Regions from separate parts of the Gelria sp. Kuro-4 genome, predicted to be linked through region 3. Evidence: riboswitches for the same ligand, from Rfam matches in the RefSeq annotation. Region 3 holds a riboswitch; each other region holds the start of a gene.

Region 1 (6,578 bases), 1.4 Mb from region 3:
CCAAGTCTGTGTCAACCAGGCGCGGCTTTCCCTGTTTTCGTCCCCTGCAAGCCACTGCAACCCGGAAGCGCTCTGCCTGCAGTATACTGCATTTGCGCCGACGGCCGGCCGGGCGCCTTATTGGTGGTGCGCTGGACAACCTGGACGTCAACCGTCTTGACGGCCGGCGTTCTTGCTGCTATACTCGAAGCGAACAATTTATGTTCATCCTGGCTAATTGTTCGTGCCGGGATATTCTTTTTTCTCCCGCTCCTCGCCCAAGCCGAGAAAGGAGGACAAACCTTGAGCCTACAGGACTTGCTGGCTGCGCTTGGAGTCATCATCAACGGTCTTCCCCAGGGGTTGCTCGCCCTCTCCTTCGGTTTTGCTGCCCTTCCGACCTCCGTGGCCTTCTTCATTGGCGCCGCCGGCGCGCTGGCCTTCGGCCTGGTTGCGCCCATCTCTTTCCAGGCGGAAACGATTACTCTGGTGGGCACCATGGGGCAAAACCGCCAGGAACGTCTGTCCATGCTGATTTGGGAAGGTGCCGTTATGACCGTGATCGGCATTCTGGGCCTTCTCCAGACCATTGTGACCTTTGTCGGGCCGGTGGTCACCAACGGCATGATGGCGGGCGTAGGCGTGGTGCTCACGGCAGTGGCCGTCAACATGGTGCGCGAAGAGCTGCCGGTGGGACTGGTATCGGCCGCTACTGCCCTTCTCGTCTACATGCCCACCAAGAATCTGGTCTACACCATCGTGGCCTCGGTAGCGGTCTCCACCATGGTGGCCAACCTGCTGGGCAAGGTAAACCCGGTGGCCCACAACAGCGAGTATGAGCGCTTCATTCTGCAGCGACCTATCGCTACGCCCCGCGTGCTGCGCGGCGCCGCCGCCCTCATCTGCCTTAACATCGGTGCCAACATCGCTTTTGGTAATATCACTGGTTCTATCGCCAAGACTACCCTCAACCTGGACCACCTGGCCATCGTCTCCAGCCTGGCAGACCTGGGTTCCGCCCTCTTCGGCGGGGGACCGGTAGAATCCATCATCTCCGCCACCGGGGCCGCACCGCACCCGTTGCTGTCCGGTGCCTTAATGATGTCTCTTATGGGCCTTATCCTGGTGGCTGGACTGCTGCCCCGGCTAGGCCGTTACGTGCCTATGCAGTCCATCGCCGGCTTTCTCCTGGTGCTGGGCGCCATCGTCACCTTCCCCATCAACGCCGAACTGGCCGTCACGGCCGATCCCCTGGTGGGTGGAGTGACGGCGGCCGTCACCGCCACCACCGACCCCTTCCTCGGTATGCTGGCCGGGGTAGCCATGAAGTACCTGATCGCGCTGTTTGGAGTGTAAAGGAGGTTGTGCCATGCCTGCAACGTACCATTTGCGCGTGGCCGGGCTGGAACGGGAGCTGCCCCTGGTGGAAGTGGCACCGGGCCTGGCCATTGCGAGTTTTGTCATCCTGGGCGACGCCGAGCTGGTGGAAGCCGCGGCACCCGAGATCGCCCGGCGCCTGCCCCCGGTGGACTTCGTGGTCTCCGCCGAGGCCAAGGGCATTCCCCTGGCGCAGGAGCTTTCGCGCATCCTGGGGCTTAAGCGCTATCTCGTGGCCAGAAAAAGCATTAAGCCCTACATGATCGACCCCCTGGTCACCGAGGTGGTCTCTATCACCACCCAGAAAAAGCAGATCCTCTGCTTGGACGGGAAGGACGCCGCCGCCGTGTGCGGCCGGCGGGTGGCCGTTGTGGACGATGTGATCTCCACCGGCGCCTCGCTGGAGGCGGTAGAGCACCTGGTAAAGAGCGCCGGCGGCACGGTGGCGGCCCGGGCGGCCATTCTGGCTGAGGGTGAGGCGGCAGAGCGCAACGACATCATCTTTCTCGAGAAGCTGCCCCTTTTTAAGAGTGCTGCAGGCCGACCGGCTTAAAGCTTGAAGGAATTCGTAACCGTAGGGTATTGACAAACCCGTGGCCGGCGTGTATAGTTAATGGCAACAACTGCACAGGAAACTCTTATCGCGAGTGGCTGAGGGACTGGCCCAATGACGCCCGGCAACCAGTTGGGGATGCCCAACCCGGTGCCAAATCCTGCAGAGCGGGCCCGCTCTGAGAGATAAGAGGAGGCGAAGAAACCCTCTTCTTATCGAAGAGGGTTTTTTGTTGCCTGTGCAGGGCGCGCGCCAGTCTCTCTCTCGCCGCAACCAAGGCTTCCCGGGATCCTGTAGGCCTGTCTCCTCGCTATACCCTAACTTGGGAGGAATAAACATGTCGCAGCGCAAACTCGGTTTTGCCACCCTGGCCATTCATGCCGGTCAGCGGCCCGACCCGGCCACCGGCGCCACCGCCGTCCCGATTTTCCAGACCAGCTCGTACACCTTCCGCGATGCTCAGCACGCCGCGGACTTGTTCGCCCTGAAGGAAAACGGGCACATCTACACCCGTATTGACAATCCGACGGTGGCGGTTTTTGAAGAGCGCGTCGCCGCCCTGGAAGGCGGTGTGGGCGCCCTGGCCACCGCCTCCGGCCTAAGCGCCGTCTTTTACGCCGTAACCAATGTGGCCCACAGCGGCGACGAGATTGTCTCCGCCAGCAGCCTCTACGGCGGGACGTACAACCTCTTTGCTGCCACCCTCCCCCGCTTCGGTATCACCACGCGCTTTGTGGACCCCGGCGACCCGGAAAACTTTCGGCGTGCCCTTACGCCCCGCACGCGGGCCCTGTACGTAGAGATCATCGGCAACCCCAAGCTGGACGTGCCGGACCTCAGCGCCATCGCCCAGGTGGCCCACACCGCCGGCATCCCGCTCATTGTGGACAACACCTTTGCCTCCCCATACCTTTGCCGGCCTTTCGATTGGGGAGCCGATATCGTAGTTCACTCCGCCACCAAATTCATCGGCGGGCACGGCACGAGTATCGGCGGCGTCATCGTCGACTCGGGCCGCTTCGACTGGACCAACGGGAACTTCCCCGCCTTCACGGCACCGGACCCCAGCTACCACGGCATCTCCTATACAGAGACGTTCGGCAGACAGGCCTATATCGTTAAGGCCCGGGTGCAACTGCTGCGCGACACCGGCGCCTGCCTGAGCCCCTTTAACGCCTTTCTCTTCCTGCAGGGCCTGGAAACGCTGCCGCTTAGGATGGAGCGGCACGCGGAAAACGCCCTGGCCGTGGCCCGCTACCTGGAGGGTTCGCCCTACGTGAGCTGGGTGAACTTCCCCGCCCTACCCTCCCACCCCTCTTACCCGCAGGCCCAACAGTACCTGCAGGGGAAGGGCGGCGCCATTCTCACCTTCGGCATCAAGGGCGGGGTGGAGAGCGGCCGCCGGTTCATGGACAGCCTGGAGCTCTTTTCGCTCCTCGCCAACGTGGGGGACGCCCGCTCGCTGGTGATCCACCCGGCCAGCACCACCCACCAGCAGTTGAGCGAGGAAGAACAACTCGCCAGCGGCGTTACGCCCGACCTGGTGCGCCTCTCCATCGGGCTCGAGGACGTGGACGACATCATCGCCGATCTGGACCAGGCCCTGAAAACAGCCGTTTCGTGAGGAGGTGGCAAAATGACCGGAGCTCCCCTTACAGTAGAAAGGCACCTGGAAGGCGTCGGCCTGGTGCACACCCGCTCCGTCACCTTCCCGGAGGGCCTCACCCTGTCGTGCGGCGCCACCCTGGCCCCGCTGGCCGTGGCCTATGAAACCTATGGGGAGCTGAACGCCGCGCGGGACAACGCCATTCTCATCTGCCATGCCCTCACGGGCGACGCGCACGCCGCCGGCCGGCACACGCCGGAGGATAAGGCGCCCGGCTGGTGGGACCCGCTCATCGGCCCCGGCCGCGCCTTCGACACCGAACGCTACTACGTCATCTGCAGCAACATCCTGGGCGGCTGCGCCGGGAGCACCGGGCCGACCAGCCTCCACCCGGCCACCGGCCGGCCCTACGGCCGCTCCTTCCCGGTGATCACCGTGGCCGATATGGTAAAGCTGCAGCACCGCCTCCTGGCGGAGCTGGGGGTAAGGCGCCTGGTAGCCGTGGCCGGCGGCTCCCTGGGCGGGCTGCAGGCCCTGGAGTGGGGCCGGGCCTACCCTGCGCTCGTGGAAAACGTCGTCGCCATCGGTGCAGCCGCCGCCCTTTCCACCCAGGCGCTGGCCTGGAACTACGCCCAACGCCAGGCCATTTTGCTCGACCCGGTACAGGGCCTGGCCCTGGCTCGGGCCATCGGCACCATCACCTACAAGAGCGACCTTTCCTGGCGGAGGAAATTCGGTCATGCCTGGGCCAGCCCGCCGGAGGAACGGTATCGCCTGGACAGCCGCCTGCAGGTGGAAAGCTACCTGGCCTACCAGGGCGAAAAACTGGTGCGGCGCTTCGATGCCGATTCTTACCTGTATCTCACCAAAGCCATGGATCTGTTCGACCTCCAGGAAGGATACCCTTCGCTTACAGCCGCCCTGGCCGGCTACCGCCCGCGAGTCCTCATGGTGGGCATCAGCTCGGACTTTCTCTTCCCGCCCTACCAGCAGAAGGAAATCGTGCGGGCGCTTCGGGCCAACAAGAAAAGCGCCGCCTACCGTGAGATCATCTCTCCCTACGGCCACGACGCTTTTCTTATCGAATTCGATCAACTGGGCTACATCATCGAGGAGTTTCTCCTGGGAGCTTGATTTCCTTGACTTTGTTGGCCTGGTCCACCAGCACAACCCGCGGCCGGAAGCCCAGAGCTTCTTCAGCGCTCACCCAGGTGTAGGCCATGATGATCACCTTGTCCCCCGGTTGCACCAACCGCGCCGCCGCGCCGTTAAGACAGATGGTACCGCTCCCGGCCTCCCCGGGTATGACGTATGTTTCCAGCCGGACACCGTTGTCGACGTCCACCACCTGCACTCGCTCATGCTCCAGCAGGCCGGCAGCCTCCATCAGCGCGCGGTCCACCGTGATGCTGCCCTCGTAGTGCAGGTCCGCCGCCGTAACCGTGGCGCGATGGATCTTGGCTTTGAGCAGGTTGAGCAGCATCAGTCGACGACCACCCTGATGTTGTCAATAAGCCGTACCTTGCCGATATAGGCCGCCACCGCCAGCATTACGCGGCCGGAAAGGGCGGCCTTTTCCGCCAGCGTTTCCGGATCCACAACCGCAACATAATCGATGCGGCTGACGAGGGGCTCGGCCTGGAGGGTGCCGCGTACGGCCTCTCCCACACGCCGCCCGTCGCGTTCGCCGGCGGCAATCAGGTCGCGGCCGCGCAGGAGGGCCCGGTAGAGCACGGTGGCCGCCCGCCGCTCCGCCGGGGAAAGGTAGGTGTTGCGGGAGCTGAGCGCCAGGCCGTCGCTCTCGCGCACGATGGGCAGGGGGACGATCTCCACATCGAGGTTCAGGTCGCGCACCATCCGCTGAATCAGCGCCAACTGCTGCGCGTCTTTTTCGCCGAAATAGGCACGGTCGGGGGTGACAATATTAAACAGCTTGGTCACTACCGTAGCCACCCCGCGGAAGTGTCCCGGACGAAAAGCACCGCACAAGCCCTGGCTGAGCCTTTCCACTTCCACATGGGTCTGAAAGCCTTCCGGATACATCTCCGCCGGCGCCGGGTGAAAAATAACAGCGGCACCTGCTTCCGCAGCCAGCCGGGCGTCCCGGTTCAGGTCGCGGGGATACGTGTTATAGTCCTCCTGGGGACCAAACTGGAGTGGGTTAACAAAAACGCTCACCACCACAAAGTCACACTCCGTCCGCGCCCGCCGAATCAGGCTGAGGTGCCCCTCGTGCAGGTAGCCCATCGTAGGCACCAGGCCGATGCTCTTCCCCCTCCGGCGCTCGGCCCGCACCAGCTCCCGTACACCGGCGATTGTCTCTACCACGTTCACGCTGCAGTTCACCCCTTCTCTACAGGAGCTCGTTTCGTTCCATTATAGCACACGGGCGCGCCCCAGACGAGGGCGCGCCGCTTATTTTCGAGACTTTTCGTCACGGTTTGGCCATATCCCCCGCTATAACGGCAGGGTGGCTCCGCCGCAGCTGAAGCGCCACCAGGGGGATAATGATGAGCTGCAGGGCCAACCCCGGCAGCCCCTGTACCAGGGCGCCGTACACGTAAAACACGGGGTTGACGTGGAAGCCGAACAGGGGACCGATGACTGCAGCCGCAAGCCCCAGGGCCACACGGCCGGCCAGCATGGCAACAGGCAGGGTAAGCCAGATGCTCCAGGACGTGCGGCGGGTAAGAACGGAAAGGACCAGGGCATAGGTGGCCAGCTCAACCACCATGAGCGGCAGCACGGGCGGGGAGAGCGGCGGCATTCCGGTCAGGAAAAAACTCACGAGCGGCGCCAGCACACCCACGGCGGCAGCCAGGCCGGGGCCGAGCAGTAGGCCGGCCAGGAAAATCGGGATGTGCATGGGCAGGAGCACCGGCCCGCCCACCTTGATCAGGTGGGCCGCCAGGGGCAGGGTGACGGCCAGGGCGATGAGCAGCCCGGCAACGACCAGGTCACGTGTTTTCATACTCTACCTCCTCACAAATACGTAAGGCCCGGGGCCGGTTTTCGAACCGGCCGCGGGCCTTCATGGTCCAAAACTCATTCGTGTGCAATGGC
Region 2 (6,578 bases), 1.3 Mb from region 3:
TGTCTTCAGCGACTGCGCCCAGGCTGGCCTGGAGGTGGTTTCCCCCTGGCGCGGCCAGCACCCTGGAGAACTGGCCGCGCCGCGCCCCCACGAACTGGCCGCCGCTATCAACCGCCTGCGCCGGCTCGCGGTGCGCCAGAAGCGGTAGGAGGCTACTGGAAGATCAGCACACCCAGCACAGCGGCCAGAACCAGGACCAAGATGGGATCGAGCTTAAGGCGGCGGATGGCGAAGAACGCGACTACCGCAATGATCACACCGCTCACATTCGTGATGGAGGATGGGATTATGCTCCAGGTGGCCGCCACGATCAAGGCCACCACGGCCGGCCGGATGCCGGTGAACATGGCCTTCACAGCCGCCAGCGAGCGGTAGCGGAGGAAAACCCAGGTTAGGGCGAGGATCACGAGCACAGAGGGCATAACCACACCGGTGGTGGCGGCAGCCGAACCCCAAACACCGGCCGCCTTGTAGCCCACGAAGGTAGCGGCATTGATGGCAATAGGCCCGGGCGTCACCTGCGAGATGGCAATCACGTCGATAAACTGGGACAGGGTCAGCCACTGGTGCAGGGTGACGACCTCCCGCTGGATCAGCGGGATCATGGCGTAGCCGCCGCCGAAGCTAAAGAGGCCGATCTTGAAGAAGGTGGCAAAAAGCTTAAGCAGTATCACGTCTTACCTGGCCTCCTTGTCCTTTTTTTCTTCCTGAGCGGCACCGTTTTCCGCTTTAACCACCTCAAGGCGGCAGGCGGCTACGCCGGCGGTGGCTGCCGCAATGATGACGAACACCGGGTGTACGTTGAAGCCGATGAGAGCCAGCAGGGCAAGCAGCGCGAGGGCGCCGCCGAAGCGGCTTTTGATGGCTGTCTTACCCACGTCGAAGACGGCGGCGGCCATGAGCGCGACCACGGCCGGGCGCATTCCCGCCATGGCGGCGCGCACATAGGGGTTGTGCTGGACGCCCAGAAAGATAGATGCGACCACTAGAATGGTGATGAAAGAGGGCAGGGCAGCCCCCGCCACCGAGAGCAGTGCGCCGGACAGGCCGCTCAGCTTGTAACCTGTTAAAGCCGCGATGTTCACGGCGATGGAGCCCGGTGAGCTCTGGGCCACGGCTATGGCGTCCACAAACTCCTCATCTTCCATCCAGCCCGATCGCTCCACAATAGACTTACGGATGAGGGGCAGCATGGCGTAGCCACCGCCGAAAGTGAACGCGCCAATGGTGAAAAAAGACCAAAAGAGGCGCAGCGGCGTGGGAGGCAAGAACGCCTTACCTTTATCCTGCTTTTCCCCGTACCGGCTCAGCGGGGCCTTCCCCGCTCTCTCCCCCGCCTGCATCCCAAAACCATCCCTCTCCTACCTTAATAAGCCAGATTATCTATAGGATAACATAGGAAGCAAATCTATGCCAGCTCCGCGCCGCCTTGTCCCAACCAACCGGCGAAGGTAGCCGGAACCCGAGCGCCGGTTCTTCCACCCGGCGATCCGACCCGCCCCTGAGGGGTCGTCTCGGGGTCGGCCATAATCAGCGGAGTGCACGCTTTCCGGGCCGGGAGGGTCGAGGCTGCTTGGGTCCCATGGCTCAGGATGTTCAGCGCTTCCAGGAGCATGAAGCCCTGCGGGACGGCAAGCGGCTGTGCTGGGCCACGGATAGTAAAAACTTCGGCGACCGGCCGGATAATCCTTCTCAAAAACCGTAGTTCGAAACGACATCCCCCTTGACAGTGCCCGCTTCAGCGGCTAGAATATGGCTAACCACAACTGAAAAATGCTCTTATCCAGAGTGGCGGAGGGACTGGCCCCATGAAGCCCGGCAACCAATCGGGAGCGCCCGATCCGGTGCCAATTCCAGCAGGAGGATTCCTGAAAGATAAGAGGAGCGCACAAGAGGCCTCTTCCTTTTGGGAAGGGGCCTTTTTTAGCGCCGGGGAGGAAGGAAAGATGCGGATTGACAGGCGTGAGGTTACACGTTACCTGGGCCTGAAGGGTGGCCGGGAACTAGACGTGCGGTGGGCGGAGCGTGTTGAAGAGGTGGTGGCGGAAGCGGAAGAGCTCCTTACGCCGGCCTTTTCCTGGCGGACGTACCCGGTGGTGCAGGTGGGGGAGGGCGAGATTACCCTTGCCGGGACGGACCTTACCGTGAGTGGGCCGCGCATGGTGCGGCGCCTGGCCGGGGCGGAGCACCTGACGGCGCTCGCTGTGACGTGTGGGCCGGCGCTGGAGGAGGCGGCTGCGGTGGCCTTTGCCCGCGGCGAGTACGCCCGAGGCGCCATCTTGGATGCGGCCGGTTCGGCGGCGGCCGAGGCCCTGGCCGACGAGGTGAACGACTCGGTGGCGGCTGAGGCGCGGGCGAGGGGGTATTGCCTCCTTCCCCGGGTGAGTCCAGGCTACGCCGACTGGGACCTGGCGGTGCAGCCGCGGCTCCTTGAGGCGGCGGGGGCGGAGGGGCTCGGCATCAGCCTCAGTGCGGCGCTCCTTCTAATACCGCGAAAATCGGTTACGGCGGTGATCGCCTGGATGAAGGAGCCCGTGGCGGTGAACGGTGGTTGCCGTGCCTGCCCGCGCACGAGCTGTCGCTACCGGAGGGAGGAGGAGCAGTGAATCTGGCTGACTTACTGGTTGAGGGAAAAGCCGTGATCGTGGATGGGGCGATGGGAACACTCTTACAGGCCCAGGGGCTGGCACGGGGCGAATGCCCGGAGGGTTGGAACCTTCTCTACCCCGAACGCGTGCAGGCGGTGCATGCGGCTTACCTGGCCGCCGGTGCCCAGATCATCGAAACCAACACCTTCGGTGCCAACCGGGTGAAGCTGGCCGCCTACGGCCTTGCGGCCAAGGTGCGGGAGATTAACGCGGCGGGCGTGCGCTTAGCACGGGAGGCGGCCGGGGGGCGGGCGCTGGCGGCCGCCTCCATCGGCCCCACCGGGCGGCTCTTTGCGCCCTGGGGGGACCTTACTTTTGAGGAGGCATACGCCGTCTTTGCCGAGCAGGCTGAAGCCTGCGCTGCGGCGGGGGCGGACATCCTGTGGGTCGAGACCATGGGCGAGCTGGGGGAGGCGCGGGCGGCGCTCCTGGCGGCGCGGGAAACGGGGCTCCCGGTGGTGGTAACCCTTACGTTCAGCAATGGCGCCCGCACTCTTACCGGTACGGACCCGGTCACGGCGGCGGTGGTGCTCACACACCTGGGAGCGGCGGCAGTGGGGGCCAACTGCTCGGGTGGCGCGCAGGAACTCTGGCCGGTTTTGGCAGAGATGGCCCGGGCGACAGCCCTTCCCCTGGTGGTGCAGCCCAACGCCGGCCTGCCCCGGCCGGAAGGCGGGCAAAGCGTCTTTCCCGTGGGACCGGAGGAGTTCGCCGCCTGGGGGAAGCGCTTCCTCGACCTGGGCGTGGCGCTCCTCGGCGGCTGCTGCGGCACCACGCCGGCGCACATTGCGGCACTTACAGCCGCAGTGAAGGGGCGCGCCGTACCCGCGCGTTCAGTTATCCCCGGAGCGGCTCTGAGCTCGCGGAGCCGCACCGTCTTCGTGGGGAGCGGATGCCCGCCGCTTCTCATCGGGGAGCGCATCAACCCCACCGGCAAAAAAGCCCTGGCCACGGCCCTTAAGGCCCGCGCCTGGGACGAGGTGGTGGCCCTGGGGCGCAGCCAGGAAGAAGAAGGGGCCGGGGCACTGGACGTGAACGTCGGCCTTCCCGGCGGGCCGGAGCCCGAACTCCTCCGGGACGCCGTGCGCGCGCTGGGCGCACAACTGGGGAGCCCGCTCGTTCTAGATAGCGCCAACCCACAGGCCCTGGCGGCGGCTCTACCGGAGTATCCGGGGCGCGCCCTCATCAACAGCGTGAGCGGTCGGCCGGAGAGCCTGGCGGCGGTCCTGCCGCTGGCAAAAAAGTACGGGGCGGCGGTGGTGGCCCTCACCCTGAATGAACAGGGGATACCGCCCCGGGCGGAGGAAAGGGTGGCCGTGGCCCGGCGAATAGTGGCCGCGGCGGAGCAGGCGGGCCTTGCGCGCCAGGACGTGCTGGTGGACTGCCTTACCCTGACGGCCGGGGCGGCCGAGGCCGGTCCCCGGGAGACCCTGCGGGCTGTACGCCTGGCCAAAGACCTCGGCCTCAGCACGCTGCTCGGCGTGAGCAACGTCTCCCACGGCCTTCCCGGGCGGGAGACTCTGAACAGCACCTTCCTGGCCATGGCCCTGGCGGCCGGCCTCGATGCCGTGATCGCCGACCCGGCCAGCACCCGCATCAAGGAAACCCTTCTCGCCGGTGCGGCGCTGACGGGGCGTGACCCGGGAGCAAAAAGGTACATTGAGACCGTGGCCGGAAAAGCGCCGGCCGCTCCAAAGGGTGGGGAGGTGGCCCGGGAAGGGGAAGTGAACCGCAGCAAAGGGGCAAACCTGGGGCAGGCCCTGCGCCGGGGTGAGAAAGACGCTCTGGTGAGGGGTGTACAAGAGGAACTGGCTGCCGGGCGCGATCCCTTGGAACTGCTCAACACGGATCTCCTCCCGGCCCTGGGCCAGGTAGGTGAAATGTACGCCCGGGGTGAGTACTTCCTTCCCCAGCTCCTTTTGAGCGCCGAAGCCATGGAAGCGGCTCTTGGGCTGCTCGAGCGGGCGATCGGCACCGCCGGCGTAGCCCGCGCCGGCCGTGTAGCCCTGGCCACCGTGGCCGGCGACATCCACGACATCGGGAAGAACATCGTGGCGGCGCTGCTTAGGGCGAACGGCTTTCAGGTGGTGGACCTGGGGCGGGACGTGCCGCCGGAGGAGGTGGTGGCCGCGGTTGCGGGCGGTGTCGACGCGGTGGGGTTAAGCGCCCTCATGACCACAACACTGCCGAGTCTCGAGCAAACGGTACAGGCGGTCAAAAGAGCCGCTCCGCACCTGCCGGTGATGGTGGGCGGGGCGGTGGTGACGGAAGAGTATGCCAGGAGTATCGGGGCGGACGGCTATGCAGCTGACGGGGTGGGAGCGGTGGCATTAGCGCGGCAGCTCATCGCCCGGGCGCAACAAAGTAAGGAGGTTGAAACAGATGCCCACGCTTAAAGAAAAACTCGCCCGCGGCCAGTTTGTGGTAACGCTGGAACTCGACCCGCCGCGCGGGGCCGACCCGGCGCCCGTCCTGGCACAGGCCCGGGAGCTGGCCGGGCGGGTGGATGCCGTGAACATCGCCGACTGCCCCATGGCGCGCCTCAAGATGAGCCCCATTGCCGTGGCGGCGCTGGTGCAGCGGGAGCTCGGGCTTGAGACCATCTTTCACCTTACCTGCCGCGACCGCAACCTGCTGGGCCTCCAGGCGGAACTTTTAGGCGCGTGGGGCCTGGGGGTACGCAACATCCTGGCTTTAACCGGCGATGAGCCGGCCCGGGGCGATCACCCTCAGGCGACCGGCGTTTACGATGTAGACTCCACCGGCCTGGTGCGCATAGCGGCCGGCCTTAACGCCGGGCGGAGCCTGGCCGGGCGGGAACTGCCGGGCACAGGCTTTCTCATCGGCGTGGTGGCCAATCCGGGGGCAGGCGACCGCGCGCGCGAGCTCAAGCGCCTGGAGGAGAAACTGGCCGCCGGGGCACACTTTATCCAAACCCAACCTGTCTTTGAAGTGGGCGTAGCGGAGTCTTTCGCGCACGCCGTCGAGCCGTGGCACGTCCCGGTGCTCTTCGGGTTCCTCCCGCTTACCGGCGCGGCCATGGCCCGGAACCTGGTGGTGCGCGTCCCCGGCATCAGCATCCCCAATGAGGTGTTAGCGCACCTGGACGCAGACCCCACCTGCGGCCCGTCCCTGGCGCGCCGGCTTTTCGCCGACCTGGCTCCCCTGGGCGCCGGCATCCACTTCTTTCCCATGGGACATCCCGAACGTGTCCTCGCCTGCCTCGCCCCGCAAAGCACCGTTGCTGCCTCGCCGGCTTAGAGAATGCGGCGGATCCGCTAAGTGCCGAGCAAAAGCATCGTCCTGGCCACGAGGCGGCCATCTTCTTTCACCGATGTCCAACTTCCTTTCCCGGGCGCCACAAAAGGCTGTCGGCCGCTTACGACCGACAGCCTTGTCTTTTCCCAACCGCAGGGACAGACCTCGTAGTGCTCAGGCCCCCTTGGCCTTAAACTCCCGAAAGCGCGCGGTGAGGGCGGGGAGGATGTCTTTTACGTCGCCGACGATGCCGTAGGTGGCGAGGTCGAAGATGGGGGCGTGGGGGTCCTTGTTGATGGCCACCACCACGTCGGCCTTTTGCATGCCCACGGTGTGCTGCACCACGCCGGAGAGGCCGCAGGCGATGTAGAGGCGGGGGGCGACGGTCTTGCCGCTCTGGCCGATCTGGCGGTCGGCGCCGATCCAGCCTTCGTCCACCGGTGGCCGCGTGGCCCCCACCACACCGCCCAGCACCCGGGCGAGTTCTTCCAACAGCTGGAAGTTTTCCTTGGAACCCATGCCGCGCCCGCCGGCCACTACCACCGCCGCGTCCTCGAGACGAACGGCGGGCTGAGGCAGGGGGACAACCTCGAGCACCTTCAGGGGGATTTGGTCCTCGACCAGGTCAACCGTAAGGCGCGTGAGCTTGCCCTGCCGCGCGCGCTCGAGCGG
Region 3 (6,578 bases):
AGCCGGTCCCAGGCCGCGCAGAGTACGTTGCTCCGCCACGGGAAGGCCGGGACCGGCCGGACAAAGGGCGAAAGCGGGCGGCGGCCGTCAGAAGGCCGGTACCACGGCGCCCTGGTATTTCTCCTCGATGAACTGCTTCACCTCGGGTGTGTTGAGGGCAGCGGCCAGTTTTTGAAGCGGCTCTTTATCCTTGTCCTCCGGCCGCACCACCAGGACGTTCACATAGGGCGAATCCTTGTCTTCGATAAAAAGCGCATCCTGGGTGGGCACCAGCTTCGCTTCCAGGGCGTAGTTGGTGTTGATCACGGCCAGGTCCACGTCTGCGAGCGTGCGCGGCAGGGAGGCCGCATCCAGCTCCTTGATCTTCAGGTTGTGCGGGTTCTCGGCGATGTCGAGGGGCGTGGCGGTGATGCCCACGCCTTCTTTCAGCTTAAGAAGCCCGGCGCTCTGCAAAAGGAGCAGGGCCCGCCCGCCGTTGGTGGCGTCGTTGGGGATGGCGACGCTGGCACCGGCCGGCACATCCTTGAGGTCCTTAAGCTTCTTAGAGTAGATGCCCATGGGTTCGATGTGAACGCGGGCGATGTAGGTGAGGCTGTTGCCGGTGCCCTTATTGAAGCTCTCCAGGTACGGGATGTGTTGGAAGTAGTTGGCGTCGAGCTCCTTGGCCGCCAGAGCGGGATTAAGCTGCGTGTAGTCGCTGAATTCCTTTACTTCCAGGGTGATGCCTTCTTTTGCCAAGGCGGGTTTGACAAAGTTGAGGATTTCCGCGTGCGGCACGGTGGTAGCGCCTACCTTAAGCGTCACCTGGGCCTGGGCGGCAGGTTCCGAGCTGCCGCCATTTTCCTGGGGCTTGGCCGGCGCGCAGGCCGCCAGGCTCGTGGCGACGAGGACGGCGACAATGAAGAGCGCCAGGCGAACTTTTGTTTTCATGCACTGAACCCCCTTTGATCTTTGGCCGCCCGCCGGGCCAGCCAGTTGCCGGCCGACTGGGCAACCTGTACCAGAGCGATCAGGATGACGACGGTCTCTAAGAGCACATCGTCACGGAATCTTTGGTAGCCGTAACGGATGGCGATGTCCCCTAAACCACCTCCTCCGATGGCTCCCGCCATGGCCGAGTAACCCACCAGGTTGATCGCCGTGAGGGTGAATCCCAGAAGGAGCGCCGGCCAGGCCTCCGGGAGAAGCACCTTGAAAATGATCTGGGCCGGTGAGGCGCCCATGGCCTGCGCCGCTTCCACCACGCCCGGATCCACCTCCTTGAGCGCGCTCTCCACCACGCGCGCCACAAAGGGGATGGCGGCCGCCGCCAGGGGGACGATGGCCCCGCGGGTGCCGATGGCGACACCGACCAGGAGTTTGGTGACGGGCATAAGGAGAAAGAGAAGGATGATAAAAGGGATGGAGCGCCCAGCGTTGACCACGGCCCCCAGGACGGCGTTAAGCCGGGGCCGGGGCAGCAGGTGCTCCGGTGCCGTCACCACCAGCAGCACCCCCAGGGGTACCCCAGCGGCCAGGGCGATAGCCAAGGAAAGGCCGACCATGGAGAGGGTCTGCCCAGTGGCCTCCAGGATGAGGCGTTGCAGGGCCGCATCGGTGAGCAGCGCGCGCACCTTACACCACCCCCGCCGCCGGGGCCAGGGTCACCCGGCTTGGCGGCAAGAGCCCGCTGATGCTGAGCAGGCGCCGCGTGGCCGCCGCCCGCGGGCGGCTGAAGACCTCCCGGACCGGCCCTTCCTCCACCAGCCGGCCCTGTTCCAGCACGGCCACCCGGTCGCACACGGCCTGGATTACGGGCAGCTCGTGGGTGATGAGAACAATGGTTACGCCCAGGCCGGTGTTGATCTCCTTAAGGAGCGCCAGGATGGACTGGGTGGTTTCCGGGTCGAGGGCCGAGGTGGCTTCGTCGGAAAGGAGGAGCTTCGGGCGACAGGCCAGCGCCCGGGCGATGCCCACCCGCTGCTTCTGGCCGCCGGAGAGCTGGTGCGGGTAGGCGCCGGCTTTGTCCGCCAGCCCCACCAGCTCCAGCAACTCCGCCACGCGCGTTTTGATGGCCGCCGGCCGTGCGTGGACAATCTCCAGCGGGAAGGCTACGTTCTCGGCTACGGTGCGGAGCTTGAGGAGATTGAAGTGCTGGAAGATCATGCCGATGCCTTGGCGCGCCCGGGCCAGCTCGCTCCGGTCGAGTGTCGCCAGGTTCCGGCCCGCCACCCAGACCTCGCCGGCGGTGGGCCGCTCGAGGAGGTTAAGGCAGCGGATGAGGGTGCTCTTACCGGCGCCGGAAAGGCCCATCACGCCGAAGATCTCTCCCTGCGCCACCCGGAAGGACACGTCCGTAAGCGCCGTTACCTTCCCGGTGGGTGTCTCATACACCTTTGTCAGGTGCTTCACCTCGATCACTTTTTTCTCCCTCCTTGAAGCAACAAAAACCCCTCCGACAGACGGAGGGGTTTAATTCCGCACTCTCATCTGCCAGGACAGCACCTCTCGTCCTGCTGGAATTGGCACCGGGCCGCGCATGAGCGGCTGGTTGCCGAGGTTTCACAGGGCCAGTCCCTCCACCTCTCTGGATAAGAGCCCTCAGCTATTCACTTGTTGGCATGAATATTAGCATGGAAAACGGGAGCTGTCAAGAGCCCGGCGGCAGCCAAACGGTAAAGGTGGTGCCGCGCCCTACCTGGCTCTGAACGTCGATACGGCCGCCGTGGGCGGTGACGATCCAGCGCGCGATGGCCAGGCCCAGGCCGGTTCCGCCGTTTGCCCGGGAACGCGCCTTGTCCAACCGGTAAAAGCGCTCAAAAATGTGCGGCAGGGCCTCCGGCGGGATCCCGGGCCCGGTGTCTGCTACGGCCAGGACAATCCCGCCTTCCTGGGCCGTAAGCCGCACCCTGACCTGTCCCCGGTACGTGTACTTGATGGCGTTTTCCACCAGGTTAATGAGGAGCCGCGTGAGCTGTGTTTGATCGCCCCAAAAGGTAAGGGAGGACGGGGCCTCAACCTTGAACTCCAGGCCCTTGGCTGCAGCCGCAGCGGCCAGTTCCGCCGCTACATCGCGTACCAGCGCGGCCAGGTCCAACTCTTCGTACTCCAGCCCCAGGCGGGAGCTGTCACTGCGGGCCAAAAAAAGCAGCTGGGCGATAAGTTTGGCCATGCGCTGGGTTTCCGCTTGAATGGTGGTCAGGGCGGCCCTGGCCTCTGGAGGCAGCGCGGGCAGGTGCAGGGCATCCTCTGTTTGTGCAGCCACCACCGCCAGCGGCGTGCGCAGCTCGTGCGAGGCATCGGCCGTAAACTGGCGCTGGCGTTCAAAGGCTGCTTCCAGGCGGCCTAGCATTTCATTGAAGGTTTGGGCCAGATGGCCTACTTCGTCATTGGCGCTGGGAACCCTGACCCGTTCGGACAGGTTGCCCTGTCCGATGGCCCGGGCCGTTCGGGTGATCCGGTCGATGGCGCCCAGGGCGCGCCGGCTGATAAAGAGCCCGCCGAGCGCACCCACCAGGAGAAACGGGGGTGCCGCCGCCAGGAGGAGGAACAGAAAACGGTGGCTGGTTGCTTCCACGCCTTGGGTGGTGCGTGCCGCCCGCACCCAGGCGATTACCCGGCCACCGTCCTCTACCGGCAGGGTGACCACAAACCAGCCCTGGCCGTGAACTTCTAAGTGCTGGGGTTGCGAACCGGTGGGGGGTACCCCCATTTTCTCTGGTAAGACGCCCGGGACCGCCTCGCCCAGGAGCCGGTTGCCGCGTCCATCGTATAATGCCACCTGTGTGCCGGAAGGTGCCAGGTGAATGGGTTCTGAAACGCGGGGGTGGCCGTCTTCCACCTCCACCTGGGCTAAAACCTGTTGGGCGTGGGTTGCGACCAGGGTTGCCACTTCCGCCTTCCCGCCACGGTCCAAGGTGAGGTAGACCACAGAACTGAAAAAAGCTAAGACGACTGTCAAGAGCATCGAGAACCAGAGGGTTAGGCGGGCACTGATGGTAAGGTTCCGTTCCAGAAGACGCAGTGCGGCGCCGGCCAGGGCGCGCAATTTTTTCAGCATCATTCCGGCGCCCTCAACTGGTAACCAGTACCGCGCACTGTTTGGATGAGCTTGGGTTCGAACCCGTCATCCACCTTGCGGCGCAGATAGCGGATGTAAACGTCCACCACGTTGGAGAGGCCTGTAAAGTCGTAATCCCAAACGTGCTCGGCAATCTGGCTCCGGCTCAAGACCTGATTGGGGTGACGCATGAGGTACTCGAGCAGGGCGTATTCCTTGGCCGTAAGCTTAATCTCCTGTCCGTCACGCGTTACCTGGTGTGTCACCGTATTGAGCTCCAGGTCGGCTACCGTTAAAATGGGGCCCCGGTGTTCCTCGCCGCTACGCCTAAGGAGCGCGCGCACGCGCGCCAGGAGCTCCTCAAAGGCGAAGGGCTTGGTGAGGTAGTCGTCCGCCCCGGCGTCCAGTCCCTTCACCTTGTCTTCCAGCGCGTCGAGGGCGGTGAGGATTAAAACGGGCGTGTTGTCGCCACGGCTGCGCAGCGCTTTGAGGACGCTGCGGCCGTCCTGTTTCGGCAGCAGCTGGTCCAAGATGACGCAGTCGTAGCGCACGGCCGCGAGAAAATCGAGCGCTTCCTCTCCGTCCCTTGCCAGGTCCACAGCGTAGCCTGCTTCCTTGAGACGGCGAACGACCACCCGGGCGAGATCGGGCTCGTCTTCGACCACCAACAGGCGCACACGGGTCCCTCCTTCATTTAGTCTATTGTACCTCCAGAATGTTAAGGTCAGGTTAAAGCGGCTCGCTAAGCTGCGTCCCGGTATAAAAAAGGCGCTCCCTCACCTAGGCGGGCGAGGGAGCTTTTTCGCAGGGGGGATCAGGTCGAAAGTGGCGCCGGCTGGTTCACCCAGGTCAGTTTTGAAACTCGCCTTCTTGTTCCACCTGGATGTTGTCCGTGTCGGCTTCGGCACCGGACTTCTCGCTTTCCAGCTTTTCCTGCTCGGTTTCGCCGCCGGCATCCTTTTCCTGGGCTAGGACCCGGCCACTCCCGGCGTCTACCTTAACATCCAGGGACTCACCAGTCTTAGCGGTGAGTTCCACCTGGTAAACCAGGTACCCATTCTCATCCCCCAACTCAGTCTTAACCACCTTGGCTCCGGGGTAGGCCTGGAGGGCCGCCGCTTCGGCCCGGGCGGGGCTGAGCTTGGCTTTCGCGGCCAGGGCCGGATCAGGTGCGTCTTCCTTGGCTGCTGGATGCTCAGCCTCCTGAGCTTTGGCGGTATCATGCGCCGCCCGCCCCAGGAAAATAGAGCCCTTGATTTCGGGGAGTTTTTGCTCAACCTCCTGCACCGCTGCCGCCGGTGCGGCCGGGGGTTTGGCTGCTGCGGTGCCGCTGGCGCTCACGTAGCTAAATACCAGCGTGGCACCCAGAAGAGGTACAGCGGCCTTTTTGGCCGTCGCGAACCACATCATTGTATCCAGCTCCTTTCTTCTCTGCAAGGTGGCCACCTTCACGTCTTATTATGGCTGAGCTGGATTAGAATGGGGTGAAAAAAGGATTAGGATTCGATTAGGATTTCATGAGAATTTTCTTGTTTTTTCCGGCTGTTATTGACTTACGTATGGCTTAGAAGACCTGAAGCGTTAGGCTGAGAGGGCCAAGGGGGTGAGGCCGGTGGAGCGTAAGTTTCGCTGTGCTACCGGTGGTTACGAGTTCGGCCTGGCCTACAGGGCGGGTATGCAGGGCGCACGGCTGCGTTGCCCCAAGTGCGGCGGCCTGGTGCACCGCGCCGATCCGGGCGGACGGGGAGGCTGCGGGCGGGGCGCCAGAAGCAGGGGGGTTAACATGAAGGTTGCGATTACGTCCCAGGGCGACGACCTGGCGAGTGCTGTGGATCCCCGTTCGGGCGCTGCCGGTACCTCATCTTGAGTGACACGGCAGCGGGAACCCGGCGGGCGGCCCCAACCCGGCACAGGGGGAACCCGGCGGTGCCGGCATCGCCATGGCCCAGCCCTGGCCCGGGAAAAGGTTGAGGCCCTCGTTGCCGGCAACATCGGCCCGAATGCCGCCCGGGCTCTGGCGGCGGCGGGGCGCAATACGCGCCCAGGGGGCACGCGGCCGAAAAAGCGGCCGGCAGCTGAAAGCCGCCGGCTTCGCTGTTGTCAGGCGTAGGTCGGGGGATGAGCCCAGGAGTTAGCGCTGGGAGGTGTCTTCCGATTCGTCGCCGGGCGGTTCAGCGGGGGAGGGGGCTTCGGGCGTGACCATTGGCCGCCGCCGGAGGCGACGGTGGCGCCGGTGCCGGCCGTCCGGCGCGGGGGGACCTTCGCGGTCGTCGTCCCGGCACGTGGGGCAAAGGGCCTCGTCCGCCGGAGAGGCAGGGCGGGCGGGCGCGGCAAATTCACCCTGGCAGCGGCGGCAGCGCCGGCGCCGCCCCGCAAGTTCGTACGTCCCGCCTTCCACCCGCAGGGCCAACCCGCCCGTGAGCATACGGGCGACCTTGGCACGGGCCGAGGTGAGAATACGCTGGAAGGTGGGGCGGGAGACCTGCATGCGTGCAGCACACTCTTCCTGCTCCAGCCCTTCCTGGTCTTTCAGGCGGAT

What was found. A riboswitch is a leader RNA that binds a small molecule or an ion and turns the genes downstream of it on or off. The one in region 3 is predicted to bind S-adenosylmethionine.
Region 1: it holds a riboswitch for S-adenosylmethionine, as region 3 does, so the genes downstream of both, K5554_RS05695 (homocysteine synthase) here and K5554_RS13175 (methionine ABC transporter ATP-binding protein) in region 3, are expected to answer to the same signal.
Region 2: it holds a riboswitch for S-adenosylmethionine, as region 3 does, so the genes downstream of both, K5554_RS06545 (hypothetical protein) here and K5554_RS13175 (methionine ABC transporter ATP-binding protein) in region 3, are expected to answer to the same signal.

What each region holds. Positions count from the first base shown of each region.
Region 1 is NZ_AP024619.1:1,136,134-1,142,711, reverse strand. It holds gene K5554_RS05705 (hypothetical protein) at 283-1,335, shown strand; gene K5554_RS05700 (phosphoribosyltransferase family protein) at 1,349-1,909, shown strand; SAM riboswitch class I at 1,992-2,101, shown strand; gene K5554_RS05695 (homocysteine synthase) at 2,247-3,533, shown strand; gene K5554_RS05690 (homoserine O-acetyltransferase) at 3,546-4,649, shown strand; gene panD (aspartate 1-decarboxylase) at 4,621-4,998, opposite strand; gene panC (pantoate--beta-alanine ligase) at 4,998-5,849, opposite strand; gene K5554_RS05675 (ECF transporter S component) at 5,950-6,486, opposite strand.
Region 2 is NZ_AP024619.1:1,311,370-1,317,947, forward strand. It holds gene K5554_RS06530 (ABC-ATPase domain-containing protein) at 1-148, shown strand, start outside; gene K5554_RS06535 (chromate transporter) at 153-674, opposite strand; gene K5554_RS06540 (chromate transporter) at 678-1,343, opposite strand; SAM riboswitch class I at 1,777-1,882, shown strand; gene K5554_RS06545 (hypothetical protein) at 1,947-2,606, shown strand; gene K5554_RS06550 (homocysteine S-methyltransferase family protein) at 2,603-5,044, shown strand; gene K5554_RS06555 (methylenetetrahydrofolate reductase) at 5,031-5,909, shown strand; gene K5554_RS06560 (electron transfer flavoprotein subunit alpha/FixB family protein) at 6,081-6,578, opposite strand, start outside.
Region 3 is NZ_AP024619.1:2,627,100-2,633,677, reverse strand. It holds gene K5554_RS13185 (MetQ/NlpA family ABC transporter substrate-binding protein) at 88-930, opposite strand; gene K5554_RS13180 (methionine ABC transporter permease) at 927-1,544, opposite strand; partial or broken gene K5554_RS13175 (methionine ABC transporter ATP-binding protein) at 1,687-2,400, opposite strand; SAM riboswitch class I at 2,463-2,577, opposite strand; gene K5554_RS13170 (cell wall metabolism sensor histidine kinase WalK) at 2,630-4,042, opposite strand; gene K5554_RS13165 (response regulator transcription factor) at 4,039-4,716, opposite strand; gene K5554_RS13160 (PepSY domain-containing protein) at 4,889-5,449, opposite strand; gene K5554_RS13155 (hypothetical protein) at 5,652-5,906, shown strand; gene K5554_RS14765 (DUF134 domain-containing protein) at 6,171-6,578, opposite strand, start outside.